Linked DNA regions of Microbaculum marinisediminis. The protein of the gene in region 1 binds, or shares a complex with, the protein of each later gene. Links are inferred from orthologs where the notes say so. Each region holds a gene or a part of one and is shown in the gene's direction. Other genes may lie near its edges.

The links.
Region 2: the proteins of trxA (region 1) and MUB46_RS23895 are in contact, whole or in part, in an NMR structure (PDB 2IPA), measured with the Bacillus subtilis proteins. The link is inferred for Microbaculum marinisediminis from one-to-one orthologs.

What each region holds. Positions count from the first base shown.
Region 1 is NZ_JALIDZ010000004.1:323-4,287, reverse strand. The notes cover bases 1-2,678. They hold trxA (thioredoxin), read left to right. Parts: upstream 1-1,018; coding sequence 1,019-1,339; downstream 1,340-2,678. Other genes in these bases: MUB46_RS08950 (ActR/PrrA/RegA family redox response regulator transcription factor), read right to left, coding at 2,270-2,678; MUB46_RS08955 (YaiI/YqxD family protein), read right to left, coding at 1,673-2,155; addA (double-strand break repair helicase AddA), read left to right, coding at 1-919. Outside these bases: more of MUB46_RS08950, read right to left, coding at 2,679-2,830; MUB46_RS08945 (ActS/PrrB/RegB family redox-sensitive histidine kinase), read right to left, coding at 2,827-3,965. UniProt on the Bacillus subtilis protein: Participates in various redox reactions through the reversible oxidation of its active center dithiol to a disulfide and catalyzes dithiol-disulfide exchange reactions.
Region 2 is NZ_JALIDZ010000017.1:7,744-17,903, forward strand. Bases 4,831-7,786 are described here. They hold MUB46_RS23895 (arsenate reductase ArsC), read left to right. Parts: upstream 4,831-6,028; coding sequence 6,029-6,544; downstream 6,545-7,786. Other genes in these bases: ettA (energy-dependent translational throttle protein EttA), read right to left, coding at 4,831-5,486; MUB46_RS23890 (ArsR/SmtB family transcription factor), read left to right, coding at 5,670-6,032; arsB (ACR3 family arsenite efflux transporter), read left to right, coding at 6,628-7,659. Outside these bases: MUB46_RS23860 (TRAP transporter large permease), read right to left, coding at 1-39; MUB46_RS23865 (TRAP transporter small permease subunit), read right to left, coding at 36-536; TRAP transporter substrate-binding protein DctP, read right to left, coding at 627-1,628; MUB46_RS23875 (GntR family transcriptional regulator), read left to right, coding at 1,742-2,416; tam (trans-aconitate 2-methyltransferase), read right to left, coding at 2,562-3,335; more of ettA, read right to left, coding at 3,828-4,830; MUB46_RS23905 (ABC transporter ATP-binding protein), read left to right, coding at 7,879-8,634; MUB46_RS23910 (ABC transporter ATP-binding protein), read left to right, coding at 8,627-9,373; MUB46_RS23915 (ABC transporter substrate-binding protein), read left to right, coding at 9,420-10,160. UniProt on the Bacillus subtilis protein: Catalyzes the reduction of arsenate [As(V)] to arsenite [As(III)]. In vitro, can dephosphorylate para-nitrophenyl phosphate (pNPP).

The sequences.
Region 1 (3,965 bases):
GCAGGCCGACTGTGCCGCGACCCGCGCCCTGCGCGCCACCGCCGAGCGCCAGCGCGTCGAGGAGGCCAACCGCCTGCTCTACGTGGCGATGACGCGCGCCCGCGACCGCCTCTATGTCGCCGGCTTCAAGACCAACGCCAACAGGCTGCCCGACGGCGCCTGGCACGGCCTGATGGCGAACGCGCTGGCGCCGATCCTCACGCCGGCCGAAACGCCCGACGGACCGGTGCGCCGCTATATCGGTCCCGGTGTCCCGGCGCAGCCTCGGCCGCCCGTCGAAGCGGTGCTCGCCGCCCCCGCACTGCCGGCTTGGGTCGGGGCCGACGCGCCGCGCGAGCGCCCCGCCGTTGCTCCGCTCGCCCCCTCGCGACTTGCCGAGCACGTCGCCTCCGGCGAGGGCGAGGCGCGGGGCCGCAAGGAGGCCATGCGGCGCGGCACGGTGCTGCACCGCCTTCTCGAGGCGCTTCCCGAGATCGGCCCGCAGGACCGGCGGGCGGCGGGAGAGCGGGCCCTTGCCGTGCTCGCCCCCGACTGGCCGGAGGAAACGCGCGCGGGCTATCTCGCCGAAGTGCTGGCGATCCTCGACGATCCGGCCTTCGCGGCTGTGTTCGCCCCGGGCGCGCAGGCCGAGGTGAACATCGCCGGCCGGCCGGCGCCGGGTGGCGCGCCGCTGATCGGCCAGATCGACCGGCTCGCCGTCACCGATCACGACATCCTGATCGTCGACTACAAGACCGACCGCACGGTCCCGGAAACGCCGGACGACGTGCCGGCGGCTTATCTCGCCCAACTTGCCGCCTATGGCGCGCTCGCCGCCCGCATCTGGCCGGACCGGCCCGTCCGCGCCGCGCTGTTGTGGACGGCGGCGCCGCGTCTGATGCCGCTCCCGCGCGATCTGCTCGAAAGGCATGGCGGCTAACCGTCGGCTTGACGCCCGTGGCCAGCCTTCCTACCTTCCGCTCAACCCATCCAGACAGGCCGTGAGAGCGGCCGATTCGCGACCGCGAGGTAATGACAAATGGCCGTTTCCCATACGACTGACGCTGATTTCCAGGCCGACGTGCTCGATTCCGCCGAGCCGGTTGTGGTCGACTTCTGGGCCGAGTGGTGCGGGCCCTGCAAGCAGATCGCGCCGATGCTCGACGAGATCGACGCGGAAATGGCTGGCAAGGCGAAGATCGTAAAGGTCAATGTCGACGAAAACCCCGGCATTTCGGCCAATTACGGCATCCGCGCGATTCCCACCCTGATGCTGTTCAAGGGCGGCCAGCCCGTCGGCACCCAGGTCGGCGTGCAGCCGAAGAGCCGGCTGGTGTCGTGGATCTCCGAATCGCTCTGATTCGGCTCCGAAACGGATTGTTCGAGACGGCGGTGCCCTTCGGCGCCGCCGTTTTCGTTTGCGTCGGGACTGGTCGGCCCTCCCCTTCTTCGCCTGAGCCTCTGTTCCGCCCGCGCTAAAATGATCTGCACTGGCGTCGCAATTGCCGCGCGCCGGGCCGTGCCCTCTCACGTCTCGCGTCATGCCCGGGTGTGACCCGGGCATCTCGTGCCGTACGCCGGGGATTGCCGGGACCGACCCGGCAATGACGTAGAGAGGGTAGGCGGAAGGCGTTGGTGGGGCAGGCTTTCTGCTTCGGCCGCAATGCCGCGCCCCGGGCGCCAGTACCGCGTGTCAGCCGGTCGCGAAGCCGTCCCGCTGCAGCCGGACCACCGCCTGGTTCAGCGCCGACAGGAAGGCGGAGCGGTCCCTTGCGGCGAAGGGCGGCGGGCCGCTGGTGGTCGCGCCGGCGGAGCGCAGATCGCTCATCAGGTTGCGCGTCGCCAGTGCCATGCCGATCGAATCCTCGGTAAAGGCCCGGCCCTTCGGCGACAGGACGGCGGCGCCGGCCTTCACGCAGCGGTCGGCCAGCGGCACGTCGGCGGTGACGACGATGTCGCCCCGCGATGCCCGTTCCGCGATCCAGTCGTCGGCCACGTCGGGACCGGCGGCGACGATGACGCGCTCGACCAGCGGATCGCGCGGCACCATCATGAAGGCGTTGGCGACGACATAGACCTTGAGCCCGTGCCGGCCGGCGACCTTGTAGACCTCGTCCTTCACCGGACAGGCGTCGGCGTCGACATAGATCGTTATGGCTTTGGTCGTGTCGGGCATCTGTGCTGGGTGTTTTCGACGGGTCCGAAAGTGCGACCGCACACGGTCATCGGCGACGAGCGGATCGGGCAAGCGCGCCGAGGCTGATGCCCGATGCCAGCACAATGCCCGGCGTCAGCGCGGGGCGCGCTTGGCCAGGATCCGTTGCAGCGTGCGGCGGTGCATGTTGAGCCGCCGGGCGGTCTCCGAGACGTTGCGGTCGCACAGCTCGTAGACGCGCTGGATGTGCTCCCAGCGCACCCGGTCGGCCGACATCGGGTTTTCCGGCGGCACCGCCTTGTCGTCGCTTTCGGCCATCAGCGCGGCGAACACCTCGTCGGCGTCGGCGGGCTTGGCCAGATAGTCGACGGCGCCGAGCTTCACCGCGGTGACGGCGGTGGCGATGTTGCCGTAGCCGGTGAGGATGATGGCGCGGGCCTCGGGGCGTTTCTCCTTGAGCCGGCGGATCACCTCGATGCCGTTGCCGTCCTCCAGCCGCATGTCGACCACGGCGAAGGCCGGCGGCGTCTTGTCGACCGCCACCAGGCCGGCGGCGACGGTGTCGGCCTCGGTCACCTCGAAGCCGCGTCGCTCCATCGCGCGGGCCAGCCGGGTGAGAAAGGGGCGGTCGTCGTCGAGGATCAGCAGCGTGCGGTCGGGTAGCGCGAGCACCGCGTCGTCGGCGGATTCGGTCATGTCCTGCTTGCCATCGTCTCTTTCGCCGCCGTGGCGGCCGGATTTCCTGTCACCTTATTATCGCCCGCAACGCCGAGGTCAAATCCCGCAGCGCCGGCGGACCCTACGGAACCGGCGGGGCCGGCGACCTCGAAGCGGCTGCGCGGCCAGGACGCGCTGACGAAGGCGCCGCGCCCCATCGGCGCGCGATTGGCGAACAGCAGCTGCGCGCCGGAGCGCTCGAGCAGCGTCTTGGCGATGAACAGGCCGAGGCCGAGCCCGGATTCCTCGACGCCGCCGCGACGCCGGCCACGGGTGGATATATAGGGCTCGCCGATCTTCGCCAAAACCTCTGGCGTGAAGCCCGGTCCGTCGTCGACGATCTCGATGGTCACCGTGTCGGCGGTCCAGCCGGCGCGGATATCGACGGTGGAGGCGGCGAAATCGACGGCGTTCTCGGCGAGATTGCCGAGGCCGTAGAGGATTCCGGGATCGCGGCGGCCGACCGGCTCCGGCGGCGCGCCGTCCAGATGGATGCGGATGTCGATGCCGAACTCGCGGTGCGGGGCGGCGATTTCCTCGATCAGGCTCGACAGCGGCAGCCGGTCGAGATGGCCGCCGGGCTCCTCGCCGAGCGAGCCGATGCGCTCGAGGATGCCGCGGCAGCGCTCGACCTGGCTGCGCAGCAGCCTGACGTCCTCGGCATGGGGCCCCTCGCGGGGCAGGTCGCGCTCCAGTTCGCGGGAGACCAGCGCGATGGTGGCCAGCGGCGTGCCGAGCTCGTGCGCGGCGGCGGCGGCGAGGCCGTCGAGGGCGGAGAGATGCTGCTCGCGGGCCAGCACCAGCGCGGCGGCGGCCAGCGCGTCCGACATCTGCCGGGCCTCGCGGGCGACGCGGAAGGCGTAGACGCCGGTGAAGCCGATGGCCAGCGCCAGCGCCACCCAGATTCCCGAGATGTAGAGCACCGGCAGGTCCGGCGCGTCGCCGCCGAGCCAGGGCAGCGGCAGGTGCACCGCGCCGATGATGCTGGCGGCGGTGAGCGCGATGCCGCCGAGCAGCACCGTGTTGGCCGGCGGCAGGGCGCTCGCGGAGACCACGACCGGCACCAGCAGCAGGATCGAGAACGGATTGGCCAGCCCGCCGGTGAGCGCCAGCA
Region 2 (10,160 bases), on another replicon or contig:
CGCGCCCAGCACCAGAAGTCCCATGGTGAGCGTCGTCATGCCGGCCTCCCGCCCAGCCGGGGATTGGCGAGCTTCATCAGCTCGGCGACGTATTGCAGGCACAACAGCCCGATACCGACCGGCATCGGCAGCAGCGGGATCCACAGCGGCAGCGCCCAGACCGTCGCCGTCTTCCAGCCGCGCGTCAGGGCTTCGTGGAAATAGACCCAGCCCGACCAGGCGAGCACGGCGCAGAACGCCAGGCTGGCCACGCCGGCGATGATCTGCAGCACCAGCCGCCCGCGGCCGTGCATCGCCTCGGGCAGCAGGTCGACGCCGACATGGCCGCGATCGATCAGCACCGCGGGCGAGCCGAGCAGCGTCGCGGCGATCACCGCGTAGATCACGAATTCCGTCTGCCAGATGGTCGAGCCGTTGAGGACGTAGCGCACGAAGATCATCTGCGAGACGACCAGCACGGCGGCGGCGAGCAACAGCATCGAGAAGATGCCGAACGCGCGGGAGACGGCGCTCACGACGCGGATATAGGTCTGCATGGCTTGCGCTCCCCCCGGACCGGGCCCCACGCTACAGGGAAGCGGACGGCGCCGGGCCTATGCCTCCGGCGCCGCCGCGAACCGACGGACTTACTCGACGGCGAGCGCCTTCTCGATCAGTTCCTTGCCGCCGGGAACGTCCTTCTCGAAGTTCGCGTAGGACGATTTCTTGGCGACCTCGAGCCAGGCATTGTAGTCGTCGCCCGACATCTCGACCACCTCGACGCCGTTCTCCTTGAACGTGTCGATCATCTTCTGGTCGATCTTCTTGGCTTCCTCGAAGAAGTAGTCCTCGGCCTTCTGGCCGGCGGCCATCACCGCGTCCTGCTGCTCCTTGGTGAGCCCATCCCAGGTCTTCTTCGACATCAGGATCGGCTCGTACATGAACCACAGGGCGTTGGCGCCCGGCGCGGTCAGGCACTTCACCTGCTCGTAGAGCCGGTACGACACGAACGAACCGGACGAGGTGTTGGTGGCGTCGAGCACGCCCGTCTGCATCGCCGAGTAGATCTCGGACGACGGCATCGACGCGATCGAGGCGCCGGCGTCGGCCAGCATCTGCTCGAAGGCCGGGCCGGCCGCACGCGTCACCTGGCCCTTGATGGACTCGGGATCGGTGATGCAGTTCTGCTTCGAGGCGAAGGCGCCGGCGAGCCAGGCGTCGGAGACGACGACCACGTCGTTCTCCTCGATCAGCGCCTTGATGTCGGCCATGAAATCGGAATCGTTCATCCGCTTGGCGCGGTCGTGGTTGCGCACCAGCCCCGGCATCAGCGTCGCCGAGAACTGCGGCACGCGGCCGGACGCGTAGTCGAGCGGGAAGGCGGCGATGTCGAGCTGCCCCTTCGACAGCGCGCCCCACTGGTCGCGCGGCTTGAACAGCGAGGCGCCCGGATAGACCTGGACCTCCAGCCCGACGCCGGCGTTGCCGATCTCGCGGGCGATGATCTGCACCATCTCGTCGCGCACGTCGCCCTTGCCGCCCGGCCACTGATGCGAGGCCTTCAGCGTCTTGTCGGCGGCGCCGGCGCCACCCGTCAGCGCGATCGCCAGCCCGATCGCGGCCACACCGGTCTTCAGCATCTTGCTCATGCCTGTAGTCCTCCCTTGGCTTGTTTCCATTGGTATTGGGCCCAGCGCATCATGGAATAACTGTCGCGTCAACTTTCTTGTATACAAGAGACCAATCCTTGTACGCTGACCGTATGAGCGAACGAACCGCCTCCCGCCTGCGCGACACGCTCGAGCAGGACATCGCAACCGGCGCACTGGCGCCCGGCACCCGCCTGGACGAAACCGCGCTGGCCGAGCGCTTCGGCGTGTCGCGGACGCCGATCCGCGAAGCGCTGCTGGAACTGGCCGGGTCGGGGCTCGTCGAGCACCGGCCCCGCCGCGGCGCGGTGGTCGCGCGGATCGGCGCCGGCCGCCTGTTCGAAATGTTCGAGGTCATGGCGGAGCTGGAAGGCATGTGCGGCCGCCTCGCCGCCCGCCGCATTACCGACCGCCAGCGCGCCGATCTGGCCGAGGCCGGCAATGCCTGCGCCGAGGCCGCCGCCGGCGGCGATACCGACGCCTACTATTACGAGAACGAGCAGTTTCACTACGCAATTTACGCGGCCTGCGGCAACGGCTTCCTGGCCGAGGAGGCCCGCCGCCTGCATCGGCGGCTGAAGCCCTATCGCCGGCTGCAGCTTCGCGTGCACGATCGGATGCAGACGTCGCTGGCCGAGCACGAGGCGATCGTCGCGGCGATCCTGTCCGGCGACCCGGACCGCGCCGAGCGCCTGCTGAAGGCCCATGTGGTCGTCCAGGGCGAGCGCTTCAGCGATCTCGTCGCCAGCCTGAACCGGTTCGAGGAAACCGCCGCCACGGCGCGCTAGCCGACCCGGCTCCCGCTGCACCCGACCGCTCATCGCCGCGAAAGCGGGGATCGCCCTGATGGGGCCACGACCTCGTATACTGGCAGCCGGCGTCCCGCCTACGCGAGCCTGCGCGGATGTGGATCGGCCGGAAGAAAGCCGTCCGCTAGGCCTTCACCGCGACGATGAACAGCCGCGGGAACCACAACAGCAACTTGCCGTCGGCGCGGGCCGGATAGGCCTTGGCGATCCGCGCCGTATAGGCGGCGAGATAGCCCGCGCGCTCCGCCTCGTCGAGCGGGTCGAGATAGGGCCGCAGGCCCGTACCCTTCAGCCACTCGACGATGCCCTCGGGCCCGTCCTGCGGATGGGTATAGATCGTGTGCCAGATATCGAAGCTCTGCGACATGGGCGCCAGCCGGTCGTAGTAGACGGGCTTCGCCGGCAACCGATCGCGGGCGAGGCCGGCCGAGGCGAGCTTTCCGGCCCACGGCCCCGCGCCCGCCGTCTCGTCCATCGCCACGTGGCTCGGCTCGCCCAGGTTGTCGGGCATCTGCACCGCCAGCACGCCGCCGGGCTTCAGCGCACCGAACAGCCCGGCGAGCACGGCGAGATGGTCCGGCACCCACTGGAACGTGGCGTTCGAGTAGATCAGGTCGACATCCGCGTCCGGCATCCAGCGCGCCGCGTCGGCCTTGAAGAATTCGGTCTCCGGCAGCCGCTTGCGCGCCGCCTCCAGCATGGTGTCCGACGTATCGAACCCAGCGACCGCCGCCCCCGGCCAGCGCCGGACGAGCAGCTCGGTCGAATTGCCCGGCCCGCAGCCGATGTCGACGATCCGCTCCGGTGCCTCAAGCGGCACCCGCGCGACCAGCTCGGCCGCCGGTCGCGTGCGCTCGTCCTCGAACTTCAGGTACTGGGAGGCGGACCAGGTCGGCATGGATCACCCCTGTTTCTGACTCGCGGGCAGACCGCGCCAGCGTCGACACTCCTTGTGTCATTGCCGGGCCTGTCCCGGCAATCCATGGCCACCATACGCCCGGGGTGTTCATGGATGCCCGGAACGAGTCCGGGCCTGACAGCACCGGGCATGACACCACAGGGATAACACGGACTCGTCTAAGCCTGTGTCAGCCGCTTGTACTTGATCCGCGGGGCCATCACCGCATCCCCGCCTCAAACGGCACCCGCGCGACCCGTCCAGCCGCCGGGCGGGGGCGTTTGACTAGCGGAAACGATGCAATGGCCGGCGACCGTCGCCATCGCCGAATGGGCCCTGGATCAAGTCCAGGGCACGAGGCTGTTCGGATGTCACGGCTGTGTTCCAAACAGAAGCCGCGTGTCCCGGACGTGATCCGGGACCCATGAGCGGCAGGCAAGACGGCGGCGATGGCACCTCGCCCCTCGACCGTATGCACGACGCTGACCGCGTCTAAGCCCGCGTCAGCCGCTTGTACTTGATCCGCTTGGGCATCACCGAGTCGGGACCGAGGCGGCGCTTCTTGTCCTCCTCGTAGTCCTCGAAGTTGCCCTCGAACCATTCGACATGGCTGTCGCCCTCGAAGGCCAGGATGTGGGTGGCGAGGCGGTCGAGGAACATGCGGTCATGGCTGATCACGACGGCGCAGCCGGCGAAATCCTCCAACGCGTCCTCCAGCGCCGCCAGCGTCTCGGTGTCGAGGTCGTTGGTCGGCTCGTCGAGCAGCAGCACGTTGGCGCCGGACTTCAGCACCTTGGCCAGGTGCACGCGGTTGCGCTGGCCGCCCGACAGCGAGCCGACCTTCTGCTGCTGATCGCCGCCCTTGAAGTTGAACGCCGAGGTATAGGCGCGAGAGTTCACCTCCCGCTTGCCCAGTTCCAGCACCTCGCTGCCGCCGGAAATCTCCTCCCACACGGTCTTGTCGGGATCGAGCGCGTCGCGGCTCTGGTCGACATAGCCGAGCTTCACGGTGTCGCCGAGCGTGATGTCGCCGGAATCCGGCGTTTCCTGTTCGGTGATCATGCGGAACAGCGTCGACTTGCCGGCGCCGTTGGGACCGATCACACCGACGATGCCGCCGGGCGGCAGATTGAACGAGAGGTCGTCGATCAGCAGCCGGTCGCCGTAGCCCTTCGACAGGTGCTCGACATTGATGGCGACGTCGCCGAGGCGAGGTCCGGGCGGGATCACGATCTGCGCGGCGCTCGACTTCATCCGCTCGTCGTTCTTCCTGAGCAACTCGTCATAGGCCTGGATCCGCGCCTTGGACTTGGCCTGGCGGGCGCGGGGGCTCGCCGCCATCCATTCGCGCTCGCGCGACAGCGCCTTCTCGCGCGCGGCGTCCTCGCGGCCCTCCTGCGCCAGCCGCTTGGCCTTCTTCTCCAGATAGGCCGAGTAATTGCCCTCGTAGGGGATGCCGCGACCGCGGTCGAGCTCGAGGATCCAGCCGGTCACGTTGTCGAGGAAGTAGCGATCGTGGGTGACGATCAGGATGGCGCCCGGATACTCGCGCAGGTGGTTTTCCAGCCAGTGCACGGTCTCGGCGTCGAGATGGTTGGTCGGCTCGTCGAGCAGCAGCAGGTCGGGCTGCTCCAGCAGCAGCCGGCACAGCGCCACGCGGCGGCGCTCGCCGCCCGACAGCTTGGAGACGTCGGCGTCCGGCGGCGGGCAGCGCAGCGCGTCCATCGCCTGCTCCACCTGCGAATCGAGATCCCACAGGTTCAGCCGGTCGATGTCGTCCTGCAGCTTGGACGCCTCCTCCGCCGTCTCGTCGGAGTAGTTCATCATCAGCTCGTTGTAGCGGTCGAGGATCGCCTGCTTCTCGGCGACGCCGTCCATGACGTTGCCGCGCACGTCCTTGGCCTCGTCGAGCTGCGGCTCCTGCGGCAGGTACCCGCAGGTCGCCCCGTCCGCGAGCCAGGACTCCCCGGTGTACTCGGTGTCGAGCCCGGCCATGAGGCGCAGAAGCGTCGACTTGCCCGAGCCGTTCGGGCCCAGCACGCCGATCTTGGCGTCGGGGTAGAAGCTCAGGTTGATGTTTTCCAGGACCTTCTTGCCACCCGTATAGGTCTTGGTCAGGCCCTGCATGTGATAGATGAACTGGCGCGCCATATCCGCCCTTAACCCGTTCTGAGATTTCGGAGAATTCGCGGCTTATCTAGGCGAACGGGGCACGCGGCGCAATGGGGGTGCGGGCGGCATTGTGTCCCGATGCCCCGCGTGCCGCAGCGTCTGCGGTAGGCCGCGGCGTCATTCTCCGCCTTGACATTTCAACAATTCTTGTATCATTGAATTATGGATCACGAAGCCGCCGTCACCCGTCTTGCCGCCCTGGGCCAGACCCACCGCCTCACCCTGTTCCGCACGCTCATGCGGGCCGGCCCGTCGGGCATGCCGGCAGGCGCGCTCGCCCGGGCCTGCGACCTGCGGCCCTCGGCCTTCACCTTCCATGTCGCCCAGCTCGAGCAGGCCGGCCTCGTCACCAGCTGGCGGCGTGGCCGCAACATCTTCTACGCGGTGGCGATCGAGGAGATGCGGCGGCTGATGGTGCATCTGACCGAGGACTGCTGCGACGGCCATCCCGAGATCTGCGGCGGCCTGTCCGACGCGATCGCCCAGAACTGCGCCGACTCCCCCGTTTGCGAGGTAACCGAATGAGCGCCGATCGCTACACCGTGCTGTTTCTGTGCACCGGCAATTCCGCCCGCTCCATCATCGCCGAGGCGATCCTGAACCGGATCGGCAGTCCGCGATTCACCGCCCTGTCCGCCGGCAGCCACCCCAAAGGCGCCGTCCACCCTTACACGCTCGACCTGTTGAAGGGCCTGAACCATCCCGTCGACGACCTGCGGTCGAAATCGTGGGACGAATTCGCCGGAGCCGATGCGCCGCAGCTCGATTTCGTCTTCACCGTCTGCGACGACGCGGCGGGCGAAGCCTGCCCGGTCTGGCCCGGCCAGCCCATGTCGGCCCACTGGGGCGTGCCCGATCCGGCCGCCGCCACCGGCAGCGAAGCCGTCAGGCGGGCCGCCTTCGCCGAGACCTACCGGATGCTGCACCAGCGCCTCTCGATCTTCGTCAACCTGCCGTTCTCCTCGCTCGACCGGCTGACGCTGCAGCAGCACCTGCGCGATATCGGCAAGCCGGGCGCCGGCGATACGCCGGCCTGAACCGCCCCCGAACGACCATCGCCACGCAAGAACTCACCAAACGAACGCCCTCCCCCGACCGAATACAGCCCGGACGCCCCGCCATGACGCTCTTCGAACGCTACCTGACCCTCTGGGTCGCCCTGTGCATCGTCGTCGGCGTCGCGCTCGGCCACGTCTTTCCCGATTTCGCGCGGGCGCTCGGCTCGATGGAGGTCGCGCACGTCAACCTGCCGGTCGCCGTGCTGATCTGGCTGATGATCATCCCGATGCTGGTGAAGATCGACTTCGCCGCCCTGTCCGGGGTCGCCGAGCACTGGCGCGGCATCGGCGTCACGCTGTTCATGAACTGGGCGGTGAAGCCGTTCACGATGGCGCTGCTGGGATGGCTGTTCATCGGCTGGCTGTTTCGCCCGCTCCTGCCCGCGGATCAGGTCGACAGCTATATCGCCGGGCTCATCCTGCTGGGCGCCGCCCCCTGCACCGCGATGGTCTTCGTCTGGAGCAACCTGACCAGGGGCGAGCCGCATTTCACCCTGTCCCAGGTCGCCCTGAACGACGCGATCATGGTGTTCGCCTTCGCGCCGATCGTGGCGCTGCTGCTCGGGCTGTCGGCGATCATCGTGCCGTGGGACACGCTGGTCCTCTCGGTGGTCCTCTACATCGTCGTACCGGTGGTCATCGCCCAGGTCCTGCGCCGTGCCGTCCTGCGCCGCGGCGAGGCCACGTTCGCCGCCTTCCTGGCGCGGCTCCAGCCGGTATCCGTGCTCGCCCTGCTGGCGACGCTGGTGCTGCTGTTCGCCTTCCAGGGCGAGCAGATCCTGGCGCAGCCGTTCATCATCGTGCTGCTGGCCGTGCCGATCCTGCTGCAGACCTATTTTATCTTCGGCCTCGGCTACCTGCTCAATCGCGCTACCGGCGAGGTCCATTGCATCGCCGCTCCCTCCGCCCTGATCGGCGCCAGCAACTTCTTCGAACTGGCGGTCGCCGCCGCCATCAGCCTGTTCGGCTTCGGCTCCGGCGCCGCCCTCGCCACCGTCGTCGGCGTGCTGATCGAAGTGCCGGTGATGCTGTCGCTGGTCGCCTTCGCCAACCGGACGGCGCACTGGTTCCCGGCCCGGCAGCCGTCGACCTGAAGCCAGGCAATACATCGCCGGTTAAATTAACTACGCCAACGGGTTGCCGATGCCGGTCGGGCCCGAATACGGCCTTGCATATGCCCCCCGCTCGTGCATTCATTCAGTCAATAAGTGCGCTTGGACTAAGGTGCGGCACGAAGGGTGGGGTCATGGGGAGACCCTCAATAAGCCTGTGCCTCGCCGCGAACGAAGCGTCGAGGAGGAAACGGCTTACGCATGACAGATGCCATCATTCTGTCGGCGCGCGACCTGACGAAGGAGTTCAAGGGCTTCTTCGCCGTCGACGGCGTCGACCTGAACGTGAGGCAGGGCACGATACACGCGCTCATCGGGCCGAACGGAGCAGGCAAGACCACCTGCTTCAATCTCCTGACCAAGTTCCTGTCGCCGACGCGCGGAACGATCACCTACAAGGGCACGGACATCACCGCCCTGTCGCCGGCCGACATCGCGCGCATGGGCCTCGTGCGCTCCTTCCAGATCTCCGCCGTCTTCCCCAACCTCACCGCGCTCGAGAACGTCCGCATCGCGCTGCAGCGCCAGCGCGGTGACTCCTACGATTTCTGGCGGTCCGAGCGGGTGCTGGGCGGCTTCGATGCGCGGGCCGCCGAACTGCTCGGCGAGGTCGGCCTGTCCGAATTCGCCGGCGTCCATGCCGGCGAGCTGTCCTATGGCCGCAAGCGCGCATTGGAGATCGCCACCACGCTGGCGCTCGATCCGGAAATGCTGCTGCTCGACGAGCCGATGGCCGGCATGAGCCACGAGGACGTCGACCGCATCTCCGCGCTGATCAAGCGCGTCGCCGCCAACCGCACGGTGCTGATGGTCGAGCACAACCTTTCGGTCGTCTCCTCGCTGTCCGACACGATCACCGTGCTGGCGCGCGGCCGGGTGCTCGCCGAGGGCGACTATGCGACCGTCTCGAAGGATCCCGATGTCGTCGAAGCCTATATCGGAGCCGGCCATGGCTGACGCAGCACTCGCCGACCGGCCGCGGGCGCGCCCGGCCCAGGCACCGCTTTTGTCGGTGCGTGATCTCAACGCCTGGTACGGCGAAAGCCACGCTCTGCACGGCGTCACCTTCGACGTGCACGAGGGCGAGGTCGTGACCCTGCTCGGCCGCAATGGCGCCGGCAAGACGACCACGCTGAAGGCGATCATGGGCATCCTGGCGAAGCGCACCGGATCAGTGACCTTCGAGGACAGGGAGACGATCGGCCTGCCGGCGCGCGCCATCGCCCGGGCCGGCATCGCCTACTGTCCGGAGGAGCGCGGCATCTTCTCCTCGCTGTCGGTCGAGGAGAACCTGATGCTGCCGCCGCAGGTCAAGTCCGGCGGCATGTCCGTAGAGCGCATCTTCGAGCTCTTCCCGAACCTGCGGGAGCGCCTGTCGAGCCAGGGCACGAAGCTGTCCGGCGGCGAGCAGCAGATGCTGGCGATCGGCCGGATTCTGCGCACCGGCGCCAAGACGCTGCTGCTCGACGAGCCGACCGAGGGTTTGGCGCCCGTCATTATCCAGCAGATCGGCCGGACGATCGAGCGGCTGAAGGCGGAAGGCTTCACGATCATCCTGGTGGAGCAGAACTTCCGCTTCGCCGCCACCGTCGCCGATCGCCACTACGTCGTCGAGCAGGGCAAGGTCGTCGACCAGATCCTGAACGACGAACTCGATGCCAACATCGAGAAACTGCACGCCTATCTGGGCGTCTGAATCAAGAAAGGCGCCCCGGGCGCCGCACCAAGGAGGAGTGTAAGACATGACGTACAAGGAGATTCTTCTGGGCGCCGTTGCCGTCGCCGCATTCGCGGTTCCGGCCTATGCGGTGGACGTCAAGATCGGCGTCCTCAACGACCGCTCGGGGATCTACGCCGATGTCGCCGGCGAAGGGTCGGCGGTCGCCGCGCGCATGGCGGTCGAGGACTTCGACCCGGCGGCGAACGGACTTACTGTCGAGATCGTCTCGGCCGACCATCAGAACAAGCCGGACGTCGGCTCCACCATCGCCCGGCAGTGGTACGACACGGAGAATGTCGACGCCATCGTCGACGTGCCGACCTCGTCGGTGGCGCTCGCCATCAACGACATCACCCGCGAGGCCAACAAGGTCTTCCTGAACTCCGGCGCGGCCACCTCCGACCTGACGGGCGCCGCCTGCTCGCCCAACACGATCCACTGGACCTACGACACCTGGCAGCTCGCCAACGGCACCGGTCGCGCGGTCGTGGAAAGCGGCGGCGACACCTGGTTCTTCATGACCGCGGACTACGCCTTCGGCCATGCGCTGGAGCGCGACACCTCGGCCGTCGTCGAGGCAAGCGGCGGCAAGATCGTCGGATCCGTGCGCACGCCCTTCCCCGGCACCGACTTCTCGTCCTTCCTGCTCCAGGGCCAGTCGTCGGGCGCCAAGGTCATCGGTCTGGCCAATGCCGGCGGCGACACCATCAACTCGATCAAGCAGGCCTCCGAGTTCGGCATCACCCAGGCCGGCCAGTCGCTC